DNA from 4 places in the Marinobacter nauticus ATCC 49840 genome. Region 2 is predicted to be linked to each of the others. Evidence: predicted binding sites of a transcription regulator. Region 2 holds the regulator's gene; each other region holds the start of a gene.
The links. Region 2 encodes FliA, which starts transcription of late flagellar genes. Its sites were predicted from a motif close to CTAAAGTTTNNNNNNNNNNNGCCGNTAA; they were not measured.

Region 1 (7,523 bases), 1.2 Mb from region 2:
CGATGACGTGCTGGCGGAAAACTGCGTGGTCAGACTCAGGTCGGCGCTGGAGCAGCCGGGCGTTATTCTGGCCACCTCCCGGCGGAAGCTGATTGATGACTCCGGCAATGCGCTTCAGGACCGGCTCTTTAACCTTATGCCGGTCCGCGAAGACGCACGGTTACTTGGAAAAGACGTGCTCGAGTTTTTCCGGGTGTTTCCAATCAATTTCATTGGTGAGCCCAGTACTATCATGGTTCGCCGAAGAGACCTGCTGGGCGCGTATCCCCATTTGAGCGCCCTGAACAATCGCCTGATCACATCGGTCAACGACCTGGCTGTTTATGCCCGATTGTTGATGGTGGGTGATCTTGGGTACGTGCAGGAGCATTTATCCTGTTTCCGCATTCACGCTGGTCAGAATCAACGCCACGCAAGCGCTCAGACACTCGGTGAAAATGGCCGAAAAGCCTTCCTGGCCCAGTTGGATGCAATGCTGGGCGGGGAGATCAAACAGGAAGGGCACGTTCAGGCCAAACCTCTTTGGGATCAAAGCAGCAACTTCCAGAAAGTCGATTTCAAGGGCTTTTACCAAAAAGCCGGAGGTATTGATGACGCTGGTTTGATGTCCTTTTCCGACCTCGAGCGACGTACCGAAGAGTGTGGTCGTCCCGGCGGCGTGATAAGTCTCGATAACTGGTACGGGCAGCGTGAGTTGTCCATTCCTCTGGCCAAACGTCTGGAGACAACCGCAGCACGGCAATCGCTGTGTCTGGTTCTGATCGATGAAAAGCCGGAGGATTACAACCTCAATATTTCTGTACTGGCATTCAGGATCGCACGCTACTACTGCCCCTCACTGTCGTGTCTGGTGCTCACCCCGGATGAATCGTTCTACCGGAAGGAGCTTTTTCAGGACGTTTCCTTTGCCGAATATGACCGATCAGACCTGATCTCGGTGCTTAACGAAGCGGCTGCCTCTGATCTCAAGAGTGACTGGTTGGTGGTGGCCAGAACGCCTTCCGAGTTGACCCCGGCGGGCCTGGTGCTGTTGTTGGCTGAGCTTGAGTCTTCTGGTGCAGTGCTGGATGCCGCTTATGGTGATGAGCTGGTCGAAAACAATGGTAAGACCGAAAGCGGCTATTTCCGACCCGGCCTCAACCTCGATATGTTGCTCAGTTCACCGGCCGATATGTCCAGGCATTGGCTGTTTCGCCGGGCAACGCTGGTCGAGCTTGGTGGGTTCAGCAAAAACGATGACAGTGCTTTTGAGCTGGGTTACATCCTGCGCCTTATAGAGGAGCGGGGGTTCGGTTGTATCGGCCGTACCGACGAGCCCCTGTTTCTGCTGCACGCGGGTACGCAGACGTTCGACCTGGCCGCATACGTACCAGTGATCCGAAGTCATCTGGAACGCCGAGGGTATGCTGGTGCCGGAATTGAGCCGGGCTTGACCTCAAGCAGTCTGCGGGTTCGCTACCCCCATGCCGGCGCGCCCCTTGTGTCGATCATTATTCCTACCAAGGACCAGCTACATCTCCTGCAAACCTGTGTGGAATCTATTCTCGAAAAGACCGCCTACCCGAATTACGAAATTCTGGTGGTGGACAACAACAGCGAAACGCCTGAAGCGCGCACATGGCTTGATGGCCTCAACAGTATGGGCCTGCCCAACCTTCGCGTGCTTCGTTACCCGAAGCCCTTTAATTTCTCGGCAATCAACAATTTTGCGGTAACGCAAAGCCGGGGAGACTACGTTCTGCTGCTCAATAACGACACAGGTATCATAAAAGAGGACTGGCTCGACGCCTTGATGAACCATGCTCAAAGACCGGAAGTGGGCATTGTTGGCGCCAAGTTGTTGTTCCCCAACGGCAAGGTTCAACACGCTGGCGTTGTCGTGGGCATGAGGGGGCCGGCTGAGCACATTTGTATTGATGCAGAGGCCAATGACCCCGGTTATATGAACCGACTCATGGTCGACCAGAATTACTCGGCTGTGACTGGCGCCTGCATGCTGGTCAGAAAATCAGTTTACGAGCAGGTCGGTGGATTGGACGAGGAGGCCTTTGCCGTCTCCTACAACGATATCGATTTCTGTCTGAAGGTGGCTCAGGCGGGTTATCTGAGCGTTTGGACCCCCCATGCGCTGGTGATGCATGTTGCCAATGCCAGTCAGACCTCGGTCGATAAAACAGCCGACGAGAACAAGGTTCGTCGCTTCCAGAAAGAGCAGGAAGCGATGTTTCAACGCTGGTTGCCCTACATGGGCAACGACCCCGCTTTTAACAGAAACCTGTCGTTGAGAGCGAATGGATTTGAGGTGGATCATCGTGTGGAGCTGAACTGGCAGCCCCAGAAGGCCCTTGGACTCTCCACCATTCTTGCTCACCCTGCGGATCCCTGGGGCTGTGGTCACTACCGGATCATGCAGCCGTTACTGGCCATGAAAGAAGAAGCCGTCGCGGGCGGCATGGCGGACTTTGACTGGCTTAACATTGCTGAAATGGCCCGGTTGGATCCCGATGTCCTGGTGTATCAGCGACAGATCACCGATCAGGCTGTGGAGCACATGCAATCAGCCCGTCGGATACTGAAGAAGCCGACAGTCTTCGAGCTCGACGACTATTTACCGAATTTGCCGATCAAAAGTGCGTACCGGGAAAACATGCCAAAGGATATATTGAAGTCCTTGCGTCGTTCCTTGAAGCATGTGGATCGGTTTGTTGTTTCAACTTACCCGCTGGCAGAGGCATTTTCCGGATTGCACCCGGATATCCAGGTGGTTGAAAACCGTTTGCCAATGGCGTGGTGGGGAGACCTGGAAAGCCTGAGGCGCCAGTCCGAAAAGCCCAGGGTGGGCTGGGCAGGCGGTATGGGGCATACCGGTGACCTCGAACTGGTTGAAGCGGTTGTGCAGGAACTGGCTGATGAGGTCGAGTGGGTGTTCTTTGGCATGTGCCCGGACAAGCTTCGTCCATTTGTCGCAGAGGTTCATGAGGGGATCGAGATTTCGCGGTATCCGCGAAAGCTGGCCAGTTTGAATCTGGACCTGGCTATAGCGCCACTGGAAGACAACCTGTTCAATCGTTGCAAGAGTAACCTGAGACTGCTGGAGTACGGGGCCTGTGGTTATCCTGTGGTGTGCAGCGATGTCGAACCGTATCGGGCACACGGATTGCCGGTCACGCTCGTAAAGAACCGCTTCAAGGATTGGGTCGATGCTATTCGAATGCATCTTTCGGATATGAAAGCGACCGCCCGGGCGGGTGACAAGCTCAAGCAGAGTGTGCGTGAAAAGTGGATGCTGTCAGGCGACAATCTGAAGCTCTGGCTGAATGCCTGGACTAAATTCTGATGTCTTACATTTTTTTACAAAAGAAGCGAAATTTTTTCTAAAGGAGAGTCTGAGCGTGCCGTTAAGTGGAATAACAGGGCGGCGCTCCAAACTTGAATCGGGCGCCAGACCGTTTCAAGAGAAAACGACATCAGTCGAAGGAGAAGCATTATGGCTCTCGGTATTAACACTAACGTTGCTTCATTGTCCGCTCAGAACCAGCTGAACAAATCCCAGAACCAGTCCAATCAGGCTCTGGAGCGTTTGTCCTCAGGTCTGCGCATTAACTCTGCCAAAGACGACGCGGCTGGTCTGGCGATTTCCAACCGCTTCGAAGCTCAGATCCGTGGTCTGAACCAGGCAACCCGTAACGCCAACGACGGTATCTCTCTGGCGCAGACCGCTGAAGGTGCCTTGGGCGAGGCAGGCAACATCCTGCAGCGTGTTCGTGAGCTGGCGGTTCAGTCTGCTAACGCTTCCAACTCTTCCTCTGATCGTCAGGCTCTGCAGGACGAAGTAAACCAGTTGGTTTCTGAGTTGGATCGTATTGCAACAACTACCAACTTCAACGGCCAGAAGCTCTTCGACGGTACTTTCGGCTCCGCCCAGTTCCAGGTTGGTGCCAACGCCAACGAAACTATTTCTGCCTCTACTTCCAACCTGCGTACCGACAAGTACGGTAACAACCAGGTGATCGCGAGCGGTGCAGCAGCTGGCACAGCCGCTTCTGGTGGTGGCGCGGTGAATGGTGTGTCTTCCGGTTCTGTGGCCATCAACGGCTACCTGGGTTCAGAAACCATCAGCGTTGCGGCCAACGCGACATCCAAGGATATCGCTGCTGATATCAACTCCAAGACTGCAGACACTGGCGTAACCGCCACGGCCCGTACCGAAGTGGATCTGGCCTTTGCAGCTTCTGGTAGCTATACCCTGAATCTGACTGCGGACAACAGCGAAGCTCAGTCTGTGTCCTTCACCATTGACGCAACCAGCGGCCAGGATTCTCTGTCTGCTGCGGTAGCGGCGATCAATGACCAGTCTTCCAAGACCGGTATCACCGCAGAAGTTGCCGAGGATGGTGCTTCCATCGTCCTGACCAACGAAACGGGTGCGGATATCGTGGTTGGCGATACTGGGGTGCAGAACGCCGGTAACGTGACTATTACCAAGCAGTACCGCGATGACGAGGGTGCGCTCCAGGATGCCGGTGCTGCGGCAACCCTGACTGCGGACACCACCGCTGAAGATGTGGCAACCAGTGGCTATCTGCAGCTGGATTCTGATCGCTCCTTCGCGGTCGATGTCACAAGCTCTAATGCCTTCGCGGATACTGGTTCTGAGTTGCGCAAGGTGTCTGATCTGGACATCTCCTCTTTCGAGAGCGCGACCCAGGCCCTGAAGACCGTAGACGCGGCACTGAACACCATCAACTCCCAGCGTGCGAAGTTTGGTGCGATCCAGAGCCGCTTCGAAAGCACCATCTCCAACCTGGAGTCCACCAGCACCAACCTGAGCGCCGCTCAGAGCCGGATTCTGGACGCGGACTTCGCGGCTGAGACAGCCAAGCTGTCCAAGGCCCAGGTGCTGCAGCAGGCCGGTATCTCCGTCCTGGCTCAGGCGAACGCCCGTCCTCAGCAGGTTCTGTCTCTGCTGCAGTAAGGGCTTGGCGGTAACGGCCGGAACCTTCGGGTTCCGGCTTTACGCCGTTAGAGGAATAGCGAGGTAAAGCTATGAATGACGTTAACCTGAATAACCCGGATCTCAAGCTGGTGCGTTCCAACGCCCAGGCTCCGGGGAAGGCACTGTCGTCATCTCAGGCCGAGGGCGGAAAAGCCCCTGACCTTGCTGCTTCAGGTTCGAGTGGCTCAGCCATTCAGAGCCCGCAGGCCGCGACTGAGACATCCAGAGCCGAGAAGCTTCAGGCTCGTTCGGAAGCGCAGCGGGATGAATTGAATGATGCGGTGAGCCAATTGAATGATTTCGTGCAGAATGTGCAGCGGGATCTTCAGTTTGAGGTGGATAACGAGATGGGGCAGACCATTGTTAAAGTGGTTGATCAGAGCACCCAGGAAGTCATCCGTCAGATCCCGGACGAAGTGGCAATGAGGTTGGCAGAAAAATTGCAGCAGGATGAACCGCTGACGTTGTTTAACATCAAAGTGTGAAAGCTTGCCGCTTTTACGCGGATGCCAGACAACGGTATTTCAGCACCGCCGCACCCTGACAGGGTCCGGCGGTGTTCTGCTTTATACGGTGCTAGACTGTCCGTTACAGGGTGTTACAAATTGGTGTAGTGGTTAGCCGAAATATAGGCAAAGTTTTGCCGCTGGCAGCCGATAAAGGACTAAGTAAGCGAAGCGCCCCCTTGAGGAGGCATGGTTATGGCAAATATTTCAGCATTAGGTATCGGCTCGGGAGTTCTGAACTCTGATCTGGTTGATCAGCTCGTTGAAGCTGAGCGTGCGCCTAAAGAGAATCGGCTCGACACCCGAACCCAGAAGGCAGAGTTGCTCATTTCTGCCTATGGCACCTTGAAGAGTGCTATCACGGAGCTTCGGCTGCCGATGCGTCAGCTGAGCGCGCCCGACAATCTGAAAGCCTTTTCGGCAACGTCTTCAAATGAGGATGTGTCGGTTACGGTAGACAGCACCAAGGCCAGCCGTGGCACCTACAACGTCAATGTGTTGAGCCTTGCGCAGTCGCAGTCCCTGGCGTCTTCTACGTTTGCTGACCGTGACTCTACGTCGGTCGGTACCGGATCGTTCACCATTTCTTCCGGTGATAAATCGGCGACGCTCACCATCGATGGTTCTAACAACACCTTGCAGGGGCTGGCGGACGAAATCAACGAAGCGGGCATTGGCGTATCGGCTGGCGTTATCGACACAGGTAGCGGCTTCAGGCTGGTATTGTCTTCCGAAGAAACCGGCGAGGCAAATGCCATTTCCGTTTCGGTTACCGATGATGATGGTAGCAATGACGACGCTGCCGGTCTGTCCCAGTTTGTGTTTAACGACACCACTCAGAACATGCAGGAGACCATCGCTGCCAAAGACGCGAGGGTCGAGATCAACGGTATTGAGATTACCCGTTCGACCAACTCCTTCACGGATGTTATTGATGGCCTGAGTTTTGAGGCAAAAGCAGAAGGTGTGACCTCCACCATCAAAGTCGAGCAGGATTTCGGTGCGGTAGCAGATCGTGTCGGAGCGTTTGTTGAAAAGTTCAATGCCCTCCAGACAACCATCAAAGGGTTGTCCGGCTTTAATGCCGAGACGGGGCAAGGCGGTATTCTTTCGGGTGATACCACCATCCGCTCAATCCAGGCGCAGTTGCGCAATGTTCTGGGCCGCGTGGTGCCAGGGCTTGAGAATGCCAGTATTCGGACCCTGGCTGATGTCGGCATTACCACAGACTATGAAACCGGCGGTTTGAGCTTTGATCGTGCCAAGTTTGAAGAGCAGCTGAAAAAGAACCCGGACGACGTGACTGCGCTGTTCGCCGAGCAGGGCCGTACCTCAAGCGCAGACGTTGAGTTCCTTGGCTCTGGCAGCGGCACAACCCGTGGAAACTACGCGATCAATATCACCCAGGCTGCCACTCAGGGTGGCGTGCTGGGTGATTCGGCATTGGCCGACGGTGTGGTGATTGACGGTACCAATGACGAGATCGAGTTCACCGTCGACGGTTCCACCAACTTTACCATTCAGCTCAGCCAGCAAACCTACGCAAGTGCGGCCGATCTGGTGGCTGAAATCCAGAGCCAGATCGACAGCAACTCGGCCTTGAATGCAGCCGGGCAATCTGTGCGGGTAGGGCTCGACAGCAATGGCGTACTCCAGTTTACCTCTGGAGCATTCGGCAGTAATTCAAATGTCAGCATCCTGTCCGTGGAAAATGGTGCGGCGCTCGGGCTTTCCGCCAAAACCGGAACCTTAGGCAAAGACGTTGCCGGTACGGTCAATGGCCAGGAGGCGACCGGTGATGGCCGGGTACTGACCGTCACTGGCGCGGGCGGTGCCAAAGGCATGCAGCTTCAGGTTGCCGGCTATAAGGACGGCGATCTCGGGCGGGTAAATTTCATCGAAGGTATTGGTGAACAGGCCGTTAATCTTGTCACCGACATTGTGGGTGCCGACGGCATTCTCGACGCAAAAACGGATAGCCTGAGCCGTGATCTTGAGCGGATTCAGGAGGAACGGATCCG
Region 2 (7,523 bases):
CGGCGCCGGTGGCTATGCCGATGAACTGGCCAGTATGCGTGCCGAAATCAGCTCTCTGCGTGATCTGGTCAGTGGTAAGGCTGCAACTGCCACGCCGACCGGCAACAGCGCAGTTCAGCAACGATTGGCCGAGCGCCTGCAGGAGTTCGGTTTGGGCGCGGAGCTGGCCGGCTCTCTGTCCCGTCGGCACCGGGCCGGGCGTCTGGAGGACGGCTGGAAGCAGTCACTGAAAATGCTGGCGACCGGCGTTCGTACCGGTCGCGAAGACTGGCTTGATGCCGGCGGTATCTATGCCCTGGTCGGGCCAACCGGGTCTGGCAAAACCACCACCATTGGCAAGCTGGCGGCTCGATACGTGCTGGAGCATGGTCCGGATTCGTTGGCCCTGGTCACCACCGACCGCTACCGTGTGGCCGCTCATGAGCAGCTGTTCGTGTTCGGCCGCATCCTGAATGTGCCCGTGCGTGTGGTGGATGAGAGCCATTCCCTGGATGACATTCTTGATGAATTATCGGATCGACACCTGGTGCTGATTGACACTGCCGGCCTGACCAGTGCCGACCGCGGTTACCAGGAACAACTGGCGGAGTTGGCTCGCAGCGATCACAATATCCGTACACATCTGGTGGTCTCCGCCACCAGTCAGCCACGTATCATGAAATCCGTGTGGCATTGCTATAAGATGGCAAACCTTGCAGGCTGCATCATGACCAAGATTGATGAGGCCCTGACCCTGGGCGAAGCGCTCGGGTTCGTTATGGAGACCAGCTTACCGGTGGCTTGGTACACCGATGGCCAGAAGATACCGGAAGATCTCCAGAGGGCGGAGGCCATTCCGTTGGTGCGCCTGGGCGTAGAACGGCTTAAGGCTGTGCAGAGCGCACAGGCAGTCGCCGAAGGTGCCTGAGCCTCGTTGGCGACAGAATAAAACACCGGCACGCGTGCCCGTACAAGAACGTAGTAAGAGACTGATAACAGTATGAGCAGACCACATCCGGTTCAGGTGATTGCGGTTTCCGGCGGCAAGGGCGGTGTCGGCAAGAGCAATGTTTCGGTCAATCTCGGTATCGCCCTGGCCCAGAAGGGGCGCCGGGTTGTCTTGCTGGACGCGGATCTCGGGCTCGCCAACATCGATGTGTTGCTCGGCATTACCGCTAATCGAAATCTGCAAGACGTACTCAGCGGCGATTGTGATCTCAAAGACGTGCTGGTGAATGGTCCTGGTGGTATCAAGATTGTACCGGCTTCCTCCGGCACCCAGCGTATGACCCAGCTCAGCGCCATGGAACATGCCGGCCTGATCAACGCTTTCAGTGAGCTGGGCGATCAGATTGACGTTCTGATTGTGGATACCGCCGCAGGTATTTCTGAATCGGTGGTCAGCTTCCTCAGGGCATCGCAGGAACTTCTGCTGGTGGTCTGCGACGAACCTACCTCCATTACCGATGCCTACGCGCTGATCAAGCTGATGAACCGGGATTATGGCACGAACCGCTTCCGTATCCTGGCAAACCAGGTCCGCAATGAGCAGGAAGGCCGCCATCTGTTTGAAAAACTGACCCGGGTCACCGAGCGTTTTCTGGATGTGGCACTACAATATGTAGGTATCGTGCCTTACGACGAGGCCGTCAAGAAAGCCGTCCAAAGACAGAAAGCGGTATTGGATGCCTATCCGAGGGCGAAAGCCTCGCTGGCTATCCGGGCTCTGGCCGAAAAAGTGGATAGCTGGCCTTTGCCGTCCTCTCCCAGGGGGCATCTCGAATTCTTCGTGGAGCGGCTCGTCGAAGTCTGATCTGAATCCAGTCCTACAAGAAAACCGGATACATGACATTGGCGAAACATCTGGGAATTTACCATCAGGCCGGCGCCAGGAGCCCTTCAGCCCTGATTGAAGAGCATGCGCCGCTGGTCAAGAAAATCGCCCTTCATCTCATGGCCCGGCTGCCGCCATCAGTGCAGCTGGAAGACCTTATGCAGGCCGGTATGATTGGCCTGCTGGAGGCCGCGCAGCGCTATTCTTCCGGCAAAGGTGCCACCTTTGAAACCTACGCAGGGATTCGCATCCGCGGTGCCATGGTGGATGAGATCCGCAAGGGCGACTGGGTGCCCCGCTCAGTGCATCGCAACGCCCGGCGAATCGCCAGTGCTATCAAACAAGTGGAAGATCGTACCGGGCGCGAGGCCCAGGATGCCGAAGTAGCTGAAGAGCTTGGCATTGGTCTGGACGAGTATCATGCCTCACTTGCCGACGCGAACAGCGGTAGACTTTTTAGTCTTGATGAGCTCAATGAATCCGGCGAGCTGCCGATAGAAGAAGCAGAAGCGAGTGATAATCCGCTGGACGGTATTGCTTCAGGCGCTTTCCAGCGCAGTCTAGCAGACGCCATTGAGCAGTTGCCTGAGCGTGAAAAACTGGTATTGAGCCTGTATTACCAGGAGGAGCTCAACCTCAAGGAAATCGGTGCGGTGCTTGGGGTCAGTGAGAGCCGGGTAAGCCAGATTCACAGCCAGGCGGCGTTGAGACTTCGCAGCCGGCTGGCCGAGTGGCGGGATGGTGACAACGACTGATCGGCCAGGTGCTGTGTTTCGCTTTCAGCAAGCTGTGTAGCTTTTGGTAAACGATGCTTTACAACGTGCGCAAACACCACACAATAAGCGCTTAAGGTAGCAGCCTGCTAGACTTCCAAAAGGCTGAATGAATTCCGGGTGTTACTGACTGGAGGTCCCATTGGACAAGAACATGAAAATTCTCATTGTGGATGACTTCTCCACAATGCGACGCATCATCAAAAACCTGCTGCGAGATCTCGGCTTCACCAATACGGATGAAGCGGACGATGGCAACACCGCGTTGCCCATGCTCCGAAGCGGCAAGTATGACTTCCTGGTGACTGACTGGAACATGCCCGGCATGTCGGGCTTTGACCTTCTGAAGGCTGTCCGTGCTGATGAAAATCTGAAGAACCTGCCGGTTCTGATGGTAACGGCGGAGGCCAAGCGGGACCAGATCGTGGCGGCGGCTCAGGCCGGGGTGAACGGGTATGTGGTCAAGCCTTTCACGGCAGCCGTGCTGAAGGAAAAGATCGAGAAAATCTTCGAACGAATCCAGTAACCAGAGGTCGGATGGCTCGCCATGAGTGATACCAAACAGAACCATCAGGGCCTTGATCCGGAGGTGGCGGAGAAGCTTCAAAAGCAGGCCTCCGACCTGGCCGAGAATGTAAACGCCGGGAATTATGCCAAGGCGATGACCCTGATCAATGAACTGAGCGAGGTTCGCGATCAGAGTCTGTATCGGGAAGTGGGGCGACTGACCCGCAGCCTCCATGAGGCAATCCGGAACTTCCAGATAGACCCGCGTAATGCCGAGCAGAAAGAAGTGCTGTCGAAGATGAGCGACGCTTCTGACCGTCTGGCCTATGTGGTTCAGATGACCAGCCAGGCGGCGAACCGCACCATGGATCTGGTTGAGGAAAGCATGCCGGTGGCTCACGCCATGCGGGATGAAGCGGTTTCCCTGCGGGATGAGTGGCAGCGTCTGCGCCGTCGTGAAATGGAGCCTGCGGAGTTTCGGGAGCTTTACGGTCGCATCGACAAGTTCTTCGCTGGCCTGACGACAGACTCCGACAGTCTGTACCAGAACCTGTCGGAAATCCTTCTGGCTCAGGATTTTCAGGATCTTACCGGTCAGGTTATCCAGAAGGTCACCGCGTTGGTGAAAGAGGTGGAAGACAACCTTCTTGGTCTGGTGGTGATGGCCAGCCACGTTGATCAACTGACCGGCACAGTGCATCAGATTGAAGAAAAAGAAGAATCGGCCGAAAAAGGGGTAGGGCCCCAGATCAAGGCCGATGAGCGGGAAGATGTAGTTTCGGGACAGGACGATGTGGACGATCTGCTGTCCAGTCTCGGATTCTGATAATAAAGAGGGTGACGCATGGCGTTAGATGCTGATGAAGAGATCCTGCAGGACTTCCTGGTAGAAGCCGGCGAGATACTCGAAAAGTTGTCGGAGCAGCTGGTGGATCTGGAGCAGCATCCCGATGACAGCGATCTGCTGAACGCCATTTTCCGTGGCTTCCATACCGTGAAAGGGGGCGCAGGCTTCCTTCAGCTGGAGGCATTGGTTAATTGCTGCCACTCTGCGGAGAACGTGTTTGATATTCTCCGGAATCACAAGCGCAAGGTAACACCGGACCTGATGGACGTGGTGCTGGAGGCGCTGGACAACGTTAATGCCATGTTCGAAGAAGTCCGCAACCGGGAAGAACCGACGCCCGCGCCGGACGAACTGATTGAAGCTCTGGATGCACTCGCCAAACCCGAGTCCGAGGATGCACCGGCGGTGGAAGCACCAACCCCGGCACAGGAGCCGTCGTCTGCGGATGTCGGGCAGCAAGGGGATCAGGGCGATATCACTGACGAAGAGTTCGAGCAGCTGCTGGACGCGTTGGCGGATGAAAAATCCGATGGCCAGAAACCGGTCGGCAACGAGCAGGTGAGCACCCCGGCAGAATCCGCCGGCGGCTCAGACAGTGATGAGATTACCGACGATGAATTTGAGGCCCTGCTGGATCAACTCCACGGCAAGGGCCAGTTTGCCGGCGCACCTGCGGAAGATGAAGCGCCCAAGGCAGATATCGACACCAGCGGTGGCTCGGAGAAATCATCCGGTGACGCCGATCTGATTTCCGACGACGAATTCGAGAACCTGCTGGACGAACTGCATGGCAAGGGTGCAGGCCCAAGCGCGGGGGCTGCCGCAGGTGAGCCCAAGCCTGCGCCGGCTCCATCAAGCAAGGCCGAACCAGCCCAGGAACCAAAGAAAGCGGAAGCCAAAGCCGAGAGCAAGGCCGCTGCCAAGCCGGCCCCTGCGCCTGCACCTGCCCGTGAGGCCGCACCAGCGGGCGAAACCACGGTTCGGGTTGATACCAAGCGCCTGGACGACATCATGAACATGGTGGGCGAACTGGTGCTGGTGCGTAACCGCCTGCAGCGTCTGGGTTCCGAAAGCGAAGACGAACACATGCACAAGGCAGTGGCCAATCTCGATGTGGTGACCACGGATCTGCAGGCTGCCGTCATGCAAACACGGATGCAGCCGATCAAGAAAGTTTTCGGCCGTTTCCCCAGAGTGGTGCGCGACCTGGCCCGCAGTCTGAAGAAAGAAGTGAATCTGGTCATGCACGGTGAGGAAACCGACCTGGATAAAAACCTGGTTGAAGCTCTGGCCGATCCCCTAGTGCACCTGGTGAGAAATTCCGTGGATCATGGTGTCGAGGCACCGGACGTACGGGAAAAGGCCGGCAAACCTCGCGCTGGAACCGTGACTCTGTCGGCGGAGCAGGAAGGCGACCATATTCTGCTGTCCATTGTCGACGACGGCGCCGGTATGAATCCTGATGTCTTGCGCCGCAAGGCGGTCGAGAAGGGCCTGTACGATCAGGATGCGGCAGACCGCCTTACCGATAACGAATGCTTCAATCTGATTTTTGCGGCCGGTTTCTCCACCAAGGACCAGATTTCCGATGTATCTGGTCGGGGTGTCGGCATGGACGTGGTGAAAACCAAGATCGGCCAGCTCAATGGGCAGATCAATATCATGTCCGAACAGGGCAAGGGCACCAGCATTATCATCAAGGTGCCGCTGACTCTGGCCATTATGCCAACGTTGATGATCATGCTCGGTGACCAGTCTTTCGCGCTGCCGCTGGTGAATGTGGTGGAGATTTTCCACCTGGATCTGACCAAGACCAACATTGTCGACGGCAAAGAGTGTATTGTCGTGCGGGACAAAGTGTTCCCACTGTTCCACATCAAGCGCTGGCTGGTGCACGGTGCGGCAGGTCAGGCCGAGCCGGAGAATGCGCACGTGGTGATTGTGGCCATGGGCACCAAACAGGTCGGCTTTGTCGTTGATCAGCTGATTGGCCAGGAAGAGGTGGTGATCAAACCTCTGGGCCGGGCCCTGCAGGGGACGCCAGGAATGGCCGGCGCCACCATCACCGGTGATGGCCGTATCGCCCTGATTATTGATGTGCCGAGCCTCCTGCAGCACTACGGCTGAACAGGAATTTCCGGGATTGTGTAGGAGAAATGGATGACAGTTTCTGTCCTGGTCGTGGATGATTCGGGCTTTTTTCGCAAACGGCTGACGGAAATCCTGACGGCCTCGGGCCAGATTAAAGTGGTAGGCGCCGCCACCAACGGGCGGGAAGGTGTCGAGCTGGCAGAAAAACTGCGCCCCGATGTGATCACCATGGATTACGAGATGCCGGTGATGGACGGCATCTCTGCCGTGCGCGAGATCATGCGCAAACATCCCACCCCGGTTTTGATGTTCTCGTCCCTGACCTATGAAGGTGCCCGCGTTACCCTGGATGCCCTGGAAGCCGGGGCAGTGGATTTCCTGCCCAAGAACTTCGAGGAAATTGCCAGGGACACCAGTCAACTTCAGAAAATCCTTATCCAGCGTATTCTGGATGTGGCCGGTAGCCGCCCGGGTGCCCGATCGGCGCCTGTGGCCCCGAGGCCGGCGGCACCGGCTGCGGAACCTCGCCGTGAACCTGTCGAGCGCGCCGGTTCGCGCCTGCACCGCCCGGTAACGACGGAACCCCGTAAAGACCCTGCGACCTCCGAGCCGGTTCGTAAACCCACCAGAAAAACGGCCGCCAGGCACTACAGTGTGGTAGCCATCGGCACTTCCACCGGTGGCCCCGTTGCGCTGCAAAAGGTGCTCACGGCGTTACCGGCTTCGTTTCCCGCGCCCATCGTATTGGTTCAGCACATGCCCGCCAGCTTCACTCCGGCCTTTGCCGAGCGGCTCAACAAGTTGTGTCGCATTGAGGTGCGCCAGGCCGAGGACGGCGACGTGCTTCGTCCGGGACTGGCCCTGCTGGCGCCCGGTGGCAAGCAGATGATGATTGAAAGTCGCGGCGGGCAGGCAAAAGTGCGGATTCTTCCGGGCGATGACCGCTTGAATTACAAACCCTGTGTGGATGTTACCTTCGGTTCTCTGGCCAGGAGCTTCCCAGGCAAAACCCTGGGTCTGATCCTTACTGGTATGGGTTCCGACGGAAAGGAAGGCTGCAGGATGATGAAGCAGTCCGGTTCCGTGATCTGGTCCCAGGATGAGAAATCCTCCGTCATCTATGGCATGCCGATGGCTGTGGCCAAAGCCGGACTGAGCGACGAGATTCTGGCGCTGGAGGATATTGGCGCGCGGCTGGTTGAAGGTGTGAGCTGATGGATATTCTGAGCCTGCTCGGAATCATCCTGGCGTTCGTGGCCATCCTGGGTGGCAATCTGCTGGAAGGAGGCGCTGTCAGTTCGCTGTTCAACGGCCCGGCCGGGTTGATCGTGGTGGGCGGAACTCTGGCGGCGACCATCCTGCAAACCTCCTGGCCGATGCTCAAGCGTGCCTTCGGTCAGGTTCGCTGGGTGTTTATTCCGCCCTACATCTCGCTGGAAGATGGCATTGGCAAGGTCATCGACTGGAGCGTCAAAGCCCGCAAACAGGGCCT
Region 3 (7,523 bases), 1.1 Mb from region 2:
TTCGGCCACCAGTTGGGCATCGAGCATGTAGGCCAGGGTGATTTCCGTGTGGCTGACCAGGTCGTCCTGAGTGACCCGTTTCAGTTGGCTCAGGGGGTGGTCCGGAGCTGCCACGGTGAGCATGCGCACATCAGCCAGTTCCCGAAACCATTGATAACCTTCGTTCAGCAATTCCGGCATCAGGCCATAGGCCACATCCACGGACTGGCTGCGAACCAGCGGCGCCAGTTCCCGAGGCGAGGCAAGGTAAACCGACAGGCTGGTCTGGGGGAAGCGTTGTTTCAGCCGGCGCAGAATGTCGCGCCAGATATCTTCCGGAATGGCATCGTCCCGGGCAATGCGCAGGACCGATTCGGCACCACTCAGGTGGTGCTGGCAGCGAGCCCTGATCTGGCTGGCAACCTGGTCGAATCGCCGGCAGTCGGTCAGGATGGACTGGCCGATGGCCGTCAGGTGCAGTTGATTGCCGCTGCGTTCAAACAGCTCCACCCCCAGTTCATCCTCCAGGGACGCCAGCACGGTACTGACGGTGGTGCGGCTGCGGTTCAGTTCCCGGGCCGCCGCGGCCACGCTGCCGTTGCGCACAACCGAGAGGAAGGTCTTGATCTGTGACGTTTTCATGGTTTGCTCTTTGCGACGGATTTTCCGTCGCTCAGCGACTCACACCTGTTGAATGATGCCGCTAATATGGCAGCAATTCTCAGGAGGTCAAAATGTTTACTTCTCTGGCGCGGGAAAACCTGGCGCTGACATTATCAGCGGTGGGCGCGGGCCTGTTTGCGCTCGCCGGTATTACCTGGGGTCTTTGGGTCGATTCCCTGGTTATTCTCTTCGATGGTGCCTATTCCCTGATCAGCCTCGGGTTGTCGCTCCTGTCACTCTATGCCGCCCGCCTGGTTCGCCGGCCGGCCAATGACGATTACCCATTCGGGATGGGGGCCGTGGAGCCGCTAGTGATCGCTGTGAAAGGTCTGGTGATTGCAGTGGTGTGTATCTTGTCGCTGGTATCGGCGGTGGTGTCGCTGCTTCAGGGCGGCCGTGCCGTGGCGGCGGACATGGCAATGATCTTTGGTGCGGTGAACGTGGTGGGGTGTCTGGCGGTCTGGGCGTATCTACGGTGGTCAAGTCTGCGCAATGGTTCGGGGCTGGTGCAGGCGGAACAGCGCCAGTGGCTGATGGACAGTGCCCTAAGCGCTGCCGTAATGATTGGTTTTGGCGCGGCCTGGCTGCTGGAACGCAGTCATTGGGCGGAGCTGGCCGTGTATGCCGACCCGGTAATGATGCTGGTGATTTCGGTCTACTTTATGACGGTGCCGGTGAAGATGGTTCTGGAGTCAGTTCGGGAGCTGTTGCTGGCGGCACCGAAAGACGATGCGCTGGACGACATCCATGAGACCCTGGAAGACCTGGGCCTGAATCCGGAACAGGTCCGGGTGGCCAAGCTCGGCCCGAACCTTCTTCTTGAGGCCCGCATGATCCGGATCTGACCGGGCCTCAGAGGTTTAGCCCTCCCATAGCCAGTACCTGCCTGCGGGTATCGGCTTTCTCCCGCTCAAGTTTGCCAAGCAGTGACACCCCGTCGCACTCCGGATGGTCGGCGAGGAATCGCCGGGTCAGCTCGATCTGGACATGCAGATCCTGGAAACGGCCGTACAGATCCTGTCGCTGGCGTAGCTCTTTCCGGAATGGCTTGCTGTACCGGGCATCCAGTTCCAGAAGATAGCGGATACGCTTGAGGTTCTTGCGCAGTTGGTGCAGGGCTTCATCCGGAGCGGTGTGCAGCAGTTCTGCGGTTTTTCGGTTGAACTGCTTCAGGCGCCGGTTTGTCGCGGCCTGGATGTCTTTTTTCCGCAGGTTTGCAGCCAGCTTATGAAAAGATTTGGACTCAATGTAGTCTTGCCAGCGCGACAGGCTTTGCTGGTAGCGTTTCTGGCCAAGGCGTTTGGCCAGTTTGCGCTGTGCTTTAGATGCCCTGAGCCGCGCCCAGTCGGTCAGCGTGGTGCAGAGTTGTGGGTTGTCGTGGCACAGCTCGGGGATATCCTGAAGAAATACGTGCAGATCCCGCAGGGCGCTGGTGGCCCGGGCATGTCGCTTCAGTTCTCGGATATGCTCCTGTAGTTGGCGATCGCCGGTAATCTCGGCCAGGGGTTCGGCAATGGCCCGGCTGCGGCGAAGGGCAATGCGGTACTGGTGCAGAAATTCGTCATCCAGCCCCAGAATGACCCCCGGGGTCAGCAGTTCCAACTGATTGGTCAGCTGCTGCAAAACCTCCGGGAGTGTGTTCTGGTCCAGTTCAGTGGCGCCGGGACTGGCTTTTCGGTTCTTGCGCAGGAATTCGTTGTAACTGAAATCACGAGGCGTCAGGAAGGTTTCCAGTGCACCCTTGTTTTTGTCCACTTTCTTCCAGTGCCTTACCGGCAGCCGGATCTCAAGGATACTGGCGGTTGGCAATTCGAACGGAGCCTGAGGCGCCAGAAAGGCGGCCAGTTCGAGTAATGCCGGGTTGTGGCCAATAAGGGTAATGCGGTTCTGGTTGTTATCCAGATTCTGCAGCCAGCGTAATAGACGCCGGAAGTCGAAGGTGTAAAGCTCGTTTTCGGTGACGACTTGGGCCGGCTGGGCGTCGACGCTGAGTGCGCCTGCCAGCGTTTGCTGGGCTCGCACAGCGGGACTTGCATAAATGGCGCCAGACAGCGCGCCCAGGCATCTCAGTGCCCGCGCGAGCGGCGCAAGCTGGCTTTGGCCTCTGTCATTCAGCGGGCGTTCCTGATCGCAGAGGTTGTCGTCGTTCCAGCTCGATTTGGCGTGGCGGATAAGAAAAAGCCGTTTCATGCATGCTTGCTCATGAGCTGAATATTCAGACCTTAGTCTGACACAGCCTCAAGTCGTTTACATGACGGCCGATACGTATTTAGACGTATGACCCTGATATGACGGGCTTGTTTACACAAAAACCTGTTCCGGACCTGCGTTTGGTATACAGCATTTAACAAACTGCAACGGAGTGCGGGCTGCGTTTGTGCATAATCAAAGGATTACAAGAAATGACCCCGGAGCGAAGACCATGACCTTCATGAGCAACCTGACCATCAGAACACGGCTTCTGATTGGAGTGTTGGTGCCTGTACTGATTACGGCTGGAACAATTGCATGGATTACGGCGAACCAGATCCGGGCCAATGGAGAGGCAGAGTTGGAACGCCTCGAGCAGGAACTGTTGGAAGCGCGCAAGGAAGGTTTGAAAAACCTGGTTGAAACCGCGAAATCCGTGGTGCTTGAGGCCAAGTCCACTCCAGGTTTTACGGAGCAGGAGGCGCAGGAAGAGGCGCGAGAGCGGTTGCGGTCAATCAAGTTCGGTCAGAACAACTATGTCTTCGCCTATGATCGCAGCCTGTTCAATCTCGCCTATGCACCGGATCCCTCCAAGGAAGGGCCGACTACCAATCCGAACACCCAAAAGCTGGTTCGCGGGTTGTTCGATGCGACAGGTGATGATGGCTTCATGCCTTATGAGTGGGCGAACCCTGCTACCGGCCAGGTGGAACCGAAAGTCTCCTACTCCACCATCATTCCGGGCTGGGACTGGATGATAGGTTCCGGCGTGTATGTAACCGATGTTCAGAGAGCGGTGGCCGCTGCCCGGCAAGAAATCGATGCAACCATGACGTCTGCTATGGGCTTCATTTTACTGCTGACCATTGTGGTGGTGGTGATTTCGTTGGTAATCGGGTTGGTCATTGGCCGCACCGTGACTGCGCCGCTGAACAAGGTCAGCGACATGATGCGGGAGATTGCCGACGGTGAGGGCGACCTGCGCCAGCGCCTGCCGGAAGATGGTAAAGATGAGCTGGCCGTTCTGGGCCGCCGCTTCAACCATTTTGTCATCAAGATTCAGGACACCATCCGTGAGGTCGGCTCAACCACCGACCAGGTGGCTTCGGCTGCTGAAGAACTCAGCCGGGTGGCGAATGAAACCCGCCAGTCGGTTCAGGAGCAGGGTTCGGAAACCGACCAGATTGCTTCAGCCATCAACGAAATGGCGGCAACGATTCAGCAGATTTCCGGCAATGCTAATGAGGTGGAAGGCGCAGCTTCCGATGCGGACCGCACGGCCAAAGAGGGTGGTGAGACCATCAACAGTGCCCAGGGCGCGGTCAATCAGCTGTCCCAGGAAATGGAAGACACCGCACGCAGCATCAATGCCCTGGCCGATAAGTCGAACGATATCCAGCAGGTGCTGGATGTGATTCACGCGGTTACCGAACAGACCAACCTGCTGGCCCTGAACGCTGCCATTGAGGCAGCCCGGGCCGGCGAGCATGGTCGCGGCTTCTCGGTGGTTGCCGACGAAGTGCGTCAGTTGGCGAAGAGGTCTGCCGAATCGGCTGACCAGATCCGGGAAATGATTGATGGCTTTGTGGCGGAGTCCAAGGCTTCGGTGGAGCGTATGAACAACTCCCGCAAGAGCTCGGAGGCGACGGTTGAACGGATCAATCATGCCACCAGTGCACTGAACACCATCGTGACGTCAGTGACCCAGATTCACGATCAGGTGACTCAGATTGCGACGGCCGCTGAACAGCAGAGCCAGGTGGCAGAAGAGATCAATCAGAACGTGGTGCGGATTGTCGACGCGGCCCAGCGCAGTGACACCGGCGTGACCCAGACTAATGAGGCCAGCCACGAACTGGCCCGGCTGGGGGAGAATCTGCGCGAGCTGGTTGGCCAGTTCAAGGTCTGATTACCCTCATAAGAAAGCCGGCCCGCCACATTGGCGCGGTCGGCTTTCGTCGTTATGATGGTTCATTCCGGCATGTTTGAATCAAAAATCGATAACAATGGAAGCCAACACTATGTCCCTGCGTAAAACCCTGCTGGCGGCGGTCAGCACTCTTGGCCTGCTGGCCAGTCCTTTCGCGGTCTCTGAAGAAACCTATACCCTGCGTCTCGCGGAAACCTGGGGTCCCAATTCTGGCCTGCTGGGGGATGCGCCCCGCAACATGGCGGCCATGGCCGAGGAAATGTCCGGCGGCCGCCTGAAGATCCGGATTGATTCCTCCAACAAGCACAAGGCCCCTTTCGGTATTTTCGATCTGGTCCGTAACGGCCAGTACGACATGGGCCACACCGCCTCTTATTACTACAAGGGCACCATTCCCAACGCCATGTATTTCACCACCATACCCTTCGGCATGATTGCGCCGGAGATGTATGCCTGGTTCTACCACGACGACGGCATGGAGCTGATGCAGAAGGTATATGAACCCTTCGGGCTGCTGTCCTTCCCGGGTGGCAACACGGCCAATCAGATGGGTGGCTGGTTCCGGAAAGAGATCAAGTCTCTGGAGGACCTGAAAGGCCTGAAAATGCGCACCCCCGGCTTTGCCGGCGAGGTTATGTCGGAAGTGGGCGTGGCGGTCACCAACCTGCCGCCGGGCGAGCTGTATACCGCGCTTGAGCGCAACACCATCGATGCCGTTGAATGGGTTGGCCCGGCGCTGGATCTGCAGATGGGCTTTCATCAGATTGCCAAGTATTACTACTCCGGCTGGCAGGAGCCCAATGCCGAAGTGCAGTTCCTGATCAACAAGAAAACCTGGGACAAGCTGCCGGCTGATCTGCAGGCCATCCTGCGGGTCTCCATGCGTACCGCAGCGTATGACATGTATATCCAGAGCACCCACGAAAGCGGTGTGGCCTGGGAGAAGATGAAGCAGGAATACCCGGATGTGACCCACAAGGTGTTTCCACCGGAAGTTATTACTGCCCTGCGAGAAACCACTAATCGCCTGTTGGATGAATTTGCCGAGAAAGACGAACTGGCGAACGAAATCATCACCTCACAGCGTGAATACCTTAAGCAGGTGCGCCCCTGGACCAATATTTCGGACAAGGCGTATCTGAACAGTGTCGCGGAGCAGTAAAGCCGCTGCGTGACAATCGGGCCTGATAAGGCTGGAAAACAGGAGGGGCGTGGTCAGGGAATATCCGCACGCCCCTTTTTGTTTGCGTCTGTTTCTGGAAAAATACGCCGCTCAAACTTTGGGCAGGGCCGATGAAACAGACACTGCTATCTCTGAGCAATCTCACCAAACAGTTCGACGGCAAAAAAGTGCTGGATTCACTGGATCTGGACATTTTTGACGGCGAGTTCATTACCCTCCTGGGCCCCTCCGGTTGCGGCAAGACCACCTTGTTGCGGATGATGGCGGGTTTCGAGCATCCGGATGACGGCACCATCGCGCTGGGCGATCAGGACCTGACTCACACCCCGCCGGAACACCGTCCGCTGAACACGGTATTCCAGAACTACGCCCTGTTTCCTCATATGTCGGTCTTCGACAACGTGGCCTATGGCCTGAAAATGGAGAAGCGGCCGAAGCAGGAAATCCGGGAGCGGGTCGAGGATGCCCTGGCCATGGTCCAGCTTGAGGATTTCGCCCGGCGCAAGCCGCATCAGTTGTCCGGCGGTCAGCAGCAACGGGTGGCCATTGCCCGTGCGGTGGTCAAGCGCCCGAAGGTACTGTTGCTGGATGAGCCGTTGTCGGCGTTGGATTATAAATTGCGCCGCACCATGCAGGTTGAGCTCAAGCGCCTGCAACGGGAGCTGGGCATCACCTTTGTGTTTGTCACTCACGATCAGGAAGAAGCCCTGTCCATGTCTGACCGGGTGGTGGTGCTGAAAGATGGCCTGATCCAGCAACTGGGGACGCCGCGGGAAGTCTACGAGCGACCGGCTAATCTGTTTACTGCCCGCTTTGTCGGTGAAACCAACTTCTTTCCGGGCCGGGTGGACAAAGCCAACGGCGACGACACGATCACCGTGGATGTGTTCGGCCTGAAACGTACCTTCCGCAAGCCGGATTTCCCGGTCTCCGGTGGCCAGTCTCTGCATGTGCTGTTGCGCCCCGAGGATATCCGGGTACTGGCGCCGGACGATGAGGATGGTGTGGCTGGCAAGATTGTAGAGCGTAACTACAAGGGCAGTACCCTGGATTCGGTGATTCATCTTGAGGATGGCACCGAGGTGCTGGCGTCGGAATTCTTCGACGAAGACGACCCTACCTTCGACTATCGCCTTGGCGAGCCGGTCAAAGTGAGCTGGGTTGATGGCTGGGAATGGCTGTTACCCACAGAGCCGGAAGCTCTGCCAGAGGAAGAAGGCACCGATGCGTAGCCTGACACAGCAGCCGTTCCGTACGGCGGTGCTGGTGCTGGTCTGGGGCTGGTTGCTGTTTCTGGTGCTGACCCCCAACCTGCTGGTGGTCGGTGCCAGTGTAATGACCCGGGACCCGGGCTCCTTCATTTCGCTGCCGCTGACCCTGGATGCCTATCGGCAACTGCTCGATCCGCTGTACCTGGAAGTGTTCCTGCACTCCCTGTATATGGCGGCCATGACGACGCTGGTGTGTCTGCTGATCGGCTACCCGTTTGCGTGGGCGTTGTCCAAGGTCGGCAAACGCAATCAGGTGCTGCTGATCTTCCTGCTTATCGTGCCGTTCTGGACCAATTCCCTGGTGCGA
Region 4 (7,523 bases), 1.1 Mb from region 2:
CGCACCGCTGCAGCAATGGTTTGCAGCTCGGTTTCCACTTTCAGAATTGAATCCACCTGATGCTGGGCAAGTTCCGAGGCATGGCGCATGGTACCGACACAATCCACCACCTCTTTTTTCAGCCCCTCAATGGTTTGGCGAATCTCCTCAGTGGACGCCTGAGTGCGCGAGGCAAGCGCCCGTACTTCGTCTGCGACCACGGCAAATCCCCGGCCCTGCTCACCAGCTCTGGCCGCTTCAATGGCCGCGTTCAGGGCCAACAGGTTCGTCTGGTCGGCAATCTCTGAAATCAGCTCCAGCCGTGAGGCCATTTCCGTTGTCCGCTGATCCAACTGCTCAATACGCTGCGCACCGTTCTGGACTTCCGCGTTCAGAGATTCAATACCCTGAACCGCATTTCTAGCCAGATGCTCTCCGGTTTCTGCCGATTTGGTGGTATCGGCCGATTTCCGTGCGGTAGTCACCGCGTTCTCTCGAACCTGCACCGCGGAAGCGGCCATCTCGGTGGTGGCACTGGCCACCTGGTCGGTATTGTCTTTCTGGGCCAGCACTTCCTGCTCGGTGGTCTCTGCCTTACCGGCGATGGTGCGGGCCGCCGCTTCAACCTGTTCTGCGTTGTCCATCACCGTATGCATGCTGGCGCGGATCTTGGCGACCATCCGATTGAACGCACGAGAGACCGAACCAATCTCATCGTTTCGGGTTACCTCCAGCTCTATGGAGAGATCCGAATTGCGGGAGATTTCATCCATTCGGTCGTGTAGCCGACGTAAGCGGGAAAACACCAGGCGCCCCAACACTACGGTAGTCAGTATGAAAATAACCACAAAGATCAGAATCTGGATACCGCCACTCACCATCAACTGCTGCTGCAGGCGCGCGTCGCTCTCCGCCAAAGAATAGTCGACCCGAATAGCGCCAAGCACGTCCCCTTCCTGGGCCTGGTGACAGCCGAGGCAGTTCACGCCCTGATAGTTTTCGCTGGCAATAACCGGCTCGATCAACGTGTAGACACGACCCGCGTCGTTCTCCGAATAGTGCTCTACCCGTTCACCATCCAGCGCTTTCATGTCCAGCGGCTCACGGCGTTGTTCGGCAGCATTCCCAGCACCGTACATGGCATTCAGCTGATCGCTGCGGATCACCCGAACATCCAGTACGTCCTCGGGAGCCATCACCTTCTCGCGCAGAACATCACGGTTATTAATGGTGCCCGTCACCATCATGGTGTTCAGGCCATCGAAAAAGGACTTTGCCAGACCATCCACGTATTTGTGACTGTACTCTTCGAGGTGGGCTCGCTGGGACTGCGCGCTGTAAACAACCGTAAACACGAGAATGACGGTGAAAGCCGCAGCCAGTGCTGCCAATAACAGGAAACGGATTGAGTATTGTTTTTTCATGTGACCCCGACAACGGAAGATGATCTGGACATCCAAGAGTAATGACGGCGAATTGGCGCATAACTTTATAGATATGCATCAATTTTTTTATGACGCAGATCATCCGGACGCGCCCGCTATGTCATTCCTTGCAATGTTTTACATTCGTCCCGGCACACTCAAACCAGAAGGCAAGGCAGATTGGCCCGAAACCTGCAAAGCCTGATGCATCACGGACTAATTCCGTGATATCCGGCAGAGATTTTCCGTTCAGGGGAGGCAACCATGTCATTGCTGACATCACTGTTACAGGCCAGCACGCGCTTTCAGCAAGCCATGGACAACCGTGCGCCGCGCACTGACGTACCCGCCGGTAAAAGCAATGAAGGCGCCGCCACAGGCGAGCCCCAGAGCAGCACCGACGACCGCTTCACGCCGTCACAGTGGCAGGAGCGCAACTCGGCCAGTCAGAAAACCCGGCAATTGCCACTGACCCAGTACAAGCAGACGGTTGCCCAGGACCTGTCCTACGTTCGTGAAACCTTGCGGCACAAACTTGCCGAATACAACGTACACCCGGCAACGGCGCTGAGCGTGAGCAAAACCGAGCAAGGCAGCATTCAGCTGGACGGCAAAATTCCCGACCAGGTGCGGGAGAGGATACAACAGGATCTCAACAACAACCGGGGATTTGGTGAGGCGTTAAGCCGCTTGAGCGTGACCGAACCCACCCTGCACTTTATGGATAATGCGCTCAAGCTCAATCAGGCTTATGGCGTGAACAATTCCCTGCTGGATTCACTGCTCAGCGAAAACCAGCAGTTCAATGGACTGCAAGATGTCATCCACCGTTATGACAGCCTTCGCCGCACCGCCACACCCGCCGAGACGGGTATCACAGCGCAGCAACGCTACGCCTTCAGCCTGAATACCCGGGCCTGAAGCCCGGGGGTAACTGCTAATCAGATCAAACCTGAAACGGGGCCGGATCACCCTTGCCCACCCGCGTAACTTCAGGCACATCACCGGTAAAGTTGACCACCGTGGTAGCCTCCATACCGCAGAAACCGCCATCAATAATCAGATCAAGCTCATGCCCAAGGGTCTCGCGAATATCGTAAGGATCGGTCAAAGGTTCGGTTTCACCCGGCAGAATCAGGGTGCTGCTCATAATCGGCTCACCCAGCTCACCCAGCAATTCCCGAACAATCTCGTTGTCCGGAACCCGGATGCCGATAGACCGCCGTTTGGGATGCAGCAACCGGCGAGGCACCTCGCTGGTCGCGTCCAGAATAAAGGTGTACGGGCCCGGCGTGAAATTCTTCAGTAACCGATACTGGGTATTGTCCACCTTGGCATAAACCCCGATGTCTGACAGGTCACGACACACCAGGGTGAAGTTGTGCTTGTCGTCCAGGCGCCGAATTCGCTTGATACGGTCTGCCGCCTGCTTGTCACCAAGGTGACAGCCCAGTGCGTAGCCTGAATCTGTGGGATAGACAATCACCCCACCCTTGCGCAAAATCTCCACCGCCTGCTTGATCAGACGCTTTTGCGGTGTTTCCGGGTGAATCTGAAAAAACTGGCTCATCCATTAGCTCCTTGTTGAAGCTTCTTGTCCATTGCTGCATCACCTTTCGACCCGCCCATACAGTTGGGCGAAACCGGAGACGCCTGACCACTGGCCGTCCACTCTTCCGGCGTATACAGATGCAATGCCAGAGCATGCACCGGCCCCGCCAGTTCATCCGCCAGAACCTTGTAAATTGCCTGGTGGCGCCGCACCTTCATCTGCCCTTCAAAATCCGCTGACACCAGCGTTACCTTGAAATGGGTTTCAGAGTTGGGTGGCACCGAATGCATATGGCTTTCGTTCTCCACAGAAATCACGCTGGCGTTAAAGCCCGCGACCAGCTTTTCCTCTATGCTTTCCTGTACTTTCATAAAACACCTACTTCGGACTTTAAGCATCAATGTCCCGACCTGCTGTGTAAACAGTCTACTACAGTACGCCGCGGAACCCCGAAGCCCTTGACACAAAAGCCTCAAAGCGACACATTCCCCTGCCAGCAACCAATCCCCAGATACCCATGCACCTGTACATCGCCGAAAAGCCAAGTCTGGCCAGGGCCATTGCCGCCGCACTGCCCGGCCCCCACGAGAAAGGCCAGGGCTGGATACGCTGCGGTAAAGGACCAGATGCTGCCACGGTAAGCTGGTGTATAGGCCACCTGCTGGAGCCCGCCGAGCCTGCGCGCTATAACCCGGCCTGGAAAAAATGGCGCATTGAAGACCTGCCCATGTTCCCGGAACCCTGGCAACTGGTGCCCAAGGACAGCGTGCGCCTGCAATTCAAAGTTCTTGAAGCCCTGGTTCGCAAGGCCGACCTGATTACCCACGCCGGCGATCCCGACCGTGAAGGCCAACTACTGGTCGACGAAGTCCTGCGCTATCTCGGCACCAAGGCACCGGTAAAACGGATACTGATCAACGACCTTACCCCCAAGGCGGTAGCCCGCGCCATACAGAACCCCCGAGACAACCGGGAGTTCCGCCCACTCTCCCATTCTGCGCTGGCGAGACAGCGGGCCGACTGGCTCTATGGCATCAATCTCACCCGGTTTTATACCCTCAGCTATCAAACCCGGGGCGAACAGGGCGTCTTCTCCGTGGGTCGGGTGCAAACTCCGGTGTTGGGGCTGGTGGTGGATCGAGACAACACCATCGAGCACTTCCAGCCCAAGCCCTGGTACCGGGTCGAAGCCACCTTCCAGGCCAGCGAGCCGGAGGCCGACCAGCGACCGTTCATTGCTCGCTGGTTACCCGGTGACGAATTTCAGGATCATCTGGATGAAGAAAACCGGCTGCTGGACAAGTCGGTAGCCGAGCAGATTGTCGCCGCCATCAGCGGTCGACCCGGCAGAATTGATGAAGCCCGGTTTCGCGATCGCCCGGAGCCGCCGCCGTTACCTCTGTCGTTGTCTGCACTCCAGATAGAGGCTGGACGACTATACCGGATGGGCGCGAAAGACGTGCTCGACACCGCCCAAAACCTGTACGAACGCCATCAACTGATTACCTACCCAAGGTCAGACAGCCGCTACCTGCCAGAGGAGCATTTCAGCCAACGGGAGGCGGTGATTCGTGCCATCGCCCGTGTCGCCCCGGATTTGTCCGGATTCTGCGAGAAAACCGGTACAGAACGCCGCTCTGCCGCCTGGAATGACCAAAAAGTGGATGCCCACCACGCAATCATTCCCACAGTGCGGCCCGCACCAAACGGCAAGCTGTCTTCGGCCGAACAGAAAATCTACGATCTGATCAGTCGATTCTATCTGATGCAGTTTGCACCTGACGCCGTGCATCGGGAAGGCCGGCTGACGGTCGCGATTCAGGACTATCGCTTTCGCGCCACCGAGACAGCCGTGATCGAGCCAGGCTGGAAAACGCTGGAAATCCGCAAGCGGGAACCCGGGCAAGAGCCAGAAAAAGCTCCGTTGCCAAGACTGGAAAAAAACGAGCCGGTCCTTTGCACTGACCCCCAGACTAACGAGCGCAAAACCCAGCCGCCACAACACTTCACCGATGCCACGCTGCTATCGGCCATGACCAATATCGCCCGTTTTGTCGCCGACAACGAGCTGAGAAAAACGCTGCGGGAAACCGATGGCCTTGGCACCGAAGCGACTCGCGCAGCCATTATCGATACGCTGTTCCGCCGCGATTACCTGTTCCGGGAAAAACGCTTTATCCGCGCCACCGACAAGGGGAAATCCCTGATCGCGGCGCTACCGGAATCGATTCGTACGCCAGATCGCACCGCTGTCTGGGAGGCCACTCTCGAGGGCGTTCGCCGGGGCGAAGAGGACCCAAGAGCGTTTCTGGAATCCCTCAAAGATGAAATCCGCGGATTCATGGCGCAAGCGCCCGCTGCGGGTTTGGCGAATACAGAGACACCAGGCACCGCCATTCACTGCCCGAAATGCCGGGCGCCGATGGTTGAACGGGAGGGCAAGTTCGGCGCTTTTTTTGCGTGCACCCGGTACCCCGCCTGCAAGGGCACCCGCCCCCTGGAGGACCATCAACCCGAGGACGGAACCAGCCAGAAACCGGTACCCTGCCCCCACTGTTTCTCGCCCCTGGTGCGGCGCAAAAGCAAAAAAGGCTGGTTCTGGGGCTGCAGCAATTTCCCCGGCTGCCGACAAACAGTTGATGATCACAACGGCCGGCCAGCGGTGGACTTACGGAATTCTACATAACGATACTGAACGGGAACTCATTTTTTGGGATAATCCCCGACACTGCAGGGTCTGACCAAGGGCTCTGCGCTACGGTATATAAACCAGGCAACACGATCGAGGGCCAGGCTTAATGCGCATTGCTCTGCTGGAAGACGAACACGAACAGGCGCAGCACATCCAGTCCATCCTTTCAGAGAAAGGACATCACTGTGACAGCTTTCCGACCGGCCAATCGTTTCTCGGTGCCGTTTTGCACCGCAGTTATGATCTGATCATTCTGGACTGGCAGATCCCGGACATGACCGGAATTGAGGTACTGGAAAACATCCGGGCACAGCTGAACTGGCCTGTGCCGGCCGTTTTCCTGACCCAGCGTGACAGTGAAACCGACATCGTTCGTGCCCTGGATGCCGGCGCCGACGACTATATCGCCAAACCGGCACGAGCGGCTGAACTGGTCGCACGCATCAATGCACTGGCCCGCCGCAGCAACCCGGAAATCGAAAAGGAGGTTCTGGTCTACGGGCCCTTCGAGATCAACACCAACCAACGCATAATTCTCCTGCACGGGGAGCCACTAACGCTCACCGACAAGGACTTCGACCTGACCCTGTTCCTGTTCCAGAACCAGGGCCGCCTGCTCACCCGCGAAATGCTGCTGGAGCGGGTGTGGGGATTGACCAGGGACATCAATACCCGCACGGTGGATACGCATATGAGCCGCCTTCGCAGAAGGCTCGGGCTCAACCCTGAAAACGGATTTCGCATCAAGACCATCTACCAGCGAGGCTATCGGCTCGAAGCCATCAAGCCCGGTGACGCAAACGAAATTCGGAACGATGACACTGCAAATGCCTGACGCTCTGAGCAAGCACCTGAAAACCCTGGCCTTCCTTGCACTGGCGTTCATGGTACCAGCGACCACTGTCGCGGAGCTGTCAATCGCACGGGGTTCTGCGGTATCCGGCAGCCAACAACGGGACAATGCCCCGGAGTGGGTTTATACCTTACGCCAGGGTGATACGGTTGCGAGCATAACCCAGACGCTGCTTTCCCAGCAGACCACACAGCAACGACTGCTGGAGCATAATGGCCTGGCCAGCAACGCCAAACTCGGCGCCGGGGATACCCTGCGCATTCCCGTAAACTGGCTGAAACGTCAGCCCGAACCGGCCCGGGTGATTGCGGTCACCGGCAACGTGCAACAGATCTCCGGAATGGATGGGCGAAAACTCCCTCTGTCCGAAGATTCGATTGTCCGGGTTGGCGACGAAATTCTCTCCGGTGCCGGATCGGCAACCATTGAACTGGCCGACGGCTCGGAACTCCGGATCTCCCCGAACTCCCGCCTCATGTTCAATCGCCTGACCCAGTTTGGCAAATCGGGCATGGTCGACACCCGGCTTCGCCTGCAACGGGGCGAGGTTCACACCCGTGTTCGCCCGGTCATTGAGGGCGGAGCCCGCTTCGAAATCGAAACACCATCCGCTGTCGCCGCGGTCCGGGGTACGGTATTTGCCATTCAAGCCACCACCAACGGCAGCAGCGTGCAGGTTACCGAAGGTGTGGTGGACTTCGGCCAGCCAGGCAACACCCGCCGCATTCCAGCCGGCTATGGCGCGAGTGTTTCCACCGCCAACGGAGGCGCCCTGAATATTCGGCAACTTCCGCCAGCGCCAACCATGAATCCCTTGCCATCGGTGCTTACTCAGCTTCCGGCCGAACTGTCCTGGCAGGCAGGCGGTTACCCGGCCTATCGGCTGGACATTTTTGACCAGGCATCAGGCACCTGGGTGCAGAGTCGTGATGTGGCTGGTACCCGTTTCGACATCGCCCAACTTGACAATGGCCGCTACGAAATCCAGCTCGCCGCGATTGATCAGCGCGGTATTGCCGGAAT

Region 1: a site for FliA is predicted at 3,375-3,402, ahead of MARHY_RS11960 (flagellin N-terminal helical domain-containing protein). Genes of this name have one in related genera too.
Region 3: a site for FliA is predicted at 2,880-2,907, ahead of MARHY_RS01445 (methyl-accepting chemotaxis protein). Genes of this name have one in related genera too.
Region 4: a site for FliA is predicted at 1,445-1,472, ahead of MARHY_RS11665 (methyl-accepting chemotaxis protein). Genes of this name have one in related genera too.

The regions. Positions count from the first base shown of each region.
Region 1 is NC_017067.1:2,560,174-2,567,696, reverse strand. It holds gene MARHY_RS11965 (glycosyltransferase) at 1-3,337, shown strand, start outside; gene MARHY_RS11960 (flagellin N-terminal helical domain-containing protein) at 3,488-4,975, shown strand; gene MARHY_RS11955 (flagellar protein FlaG) at 5,047-5,481, shown strand; gene fliD (flagellar filament capping protein FliD) at 5,698-7,523, shown strand, end outside.
Region 2 is NC_017067.1:1,377,338-1,384,860, forward strand. It holds gene flhF (flagellar biosynthesis GTPase FlhF) at 1-907, shown strand, start outside; gene MARHY_RS06340 (MinD/ParA family protein) at 980-1,792, shown strand; gene MARHY_RS06345 (RNA polymerase sigma factor FliA) at 1,825-2,568, shown strand; gene cheY (chemotaxis response regulator CheY) at 2,729-3,112, shown strand; gene MARHY_RS06355 (protein phosphatase CheZ) at 3,134-3,919, shown strand; gene MARHY_RS06360 (chemotaxis protein CheA) at 3,938-6,067, shown strand; gene MARHY_RS06365 (protein-glutamate methylesterase/protein-glutamine glutaminase) at 6,101-7,246, shown strand; gene MARHY_RS06370 (flagellar motor protein) at 7,246-7,523, shown strand, end outside.
Region 3 is NC_017067.1:326,020-333,542, forward strand. It holds gene MARHY_RS01430 (LysR family transcriptional regulator) at 1-621, opposite strand, end outside; gene MARHY_RS01435 (cation diffusion facilitator family transporter) at 714-1,487, shown strand; gene MARHY_RS01440 (CHAD domain-containing protein) at 1,495-2,832, opposite strand; gene MARHY_RS01445 (methyl-accepting chemotaxis protein) at 3,065-4,741, shown strand; gene MARHY_RS01450 (TRAP transporter substrate-binding protein) at 4,854-5,924, shown strand; gene potA (spermidine/putrescine ABC transporter ATP-binding protein PotA) at 6,056-7,177, shown strand; gene potB (spermidine/putrescine ABC transporter permease PotB) at 7,170-7,523, shown strand, end outside.
Region 4 is NC_017067.1:2,501,395-2,508,917, forward strand. It holds gene MARHY_RS11665 (methyl-accepting chemotaxis protein) at 1-1,403, opposite strand, end outside; gene MARHY_RS11675 (hypothetical protein) at 1,668-2,324, shown strand; gene MARHY_RS11680 (L-threonylcarbamoyladenylate synthase) at 2,350-2,973, opposite strand; gene MARHY_RS11685 (BolA family protein) at 2,970-3,326, opposite strand; gene MARHY_RS11690 (DNA topoisomerase III) at 3,473-5,641, shown strand; gene MARHY_RS11695 (response regulator transcription factor) at 5,754-6,482, shown strand; gene MARHY_RS11700 (FecR domain-containing protein) at 6,475-7,523, shown strand, end outside.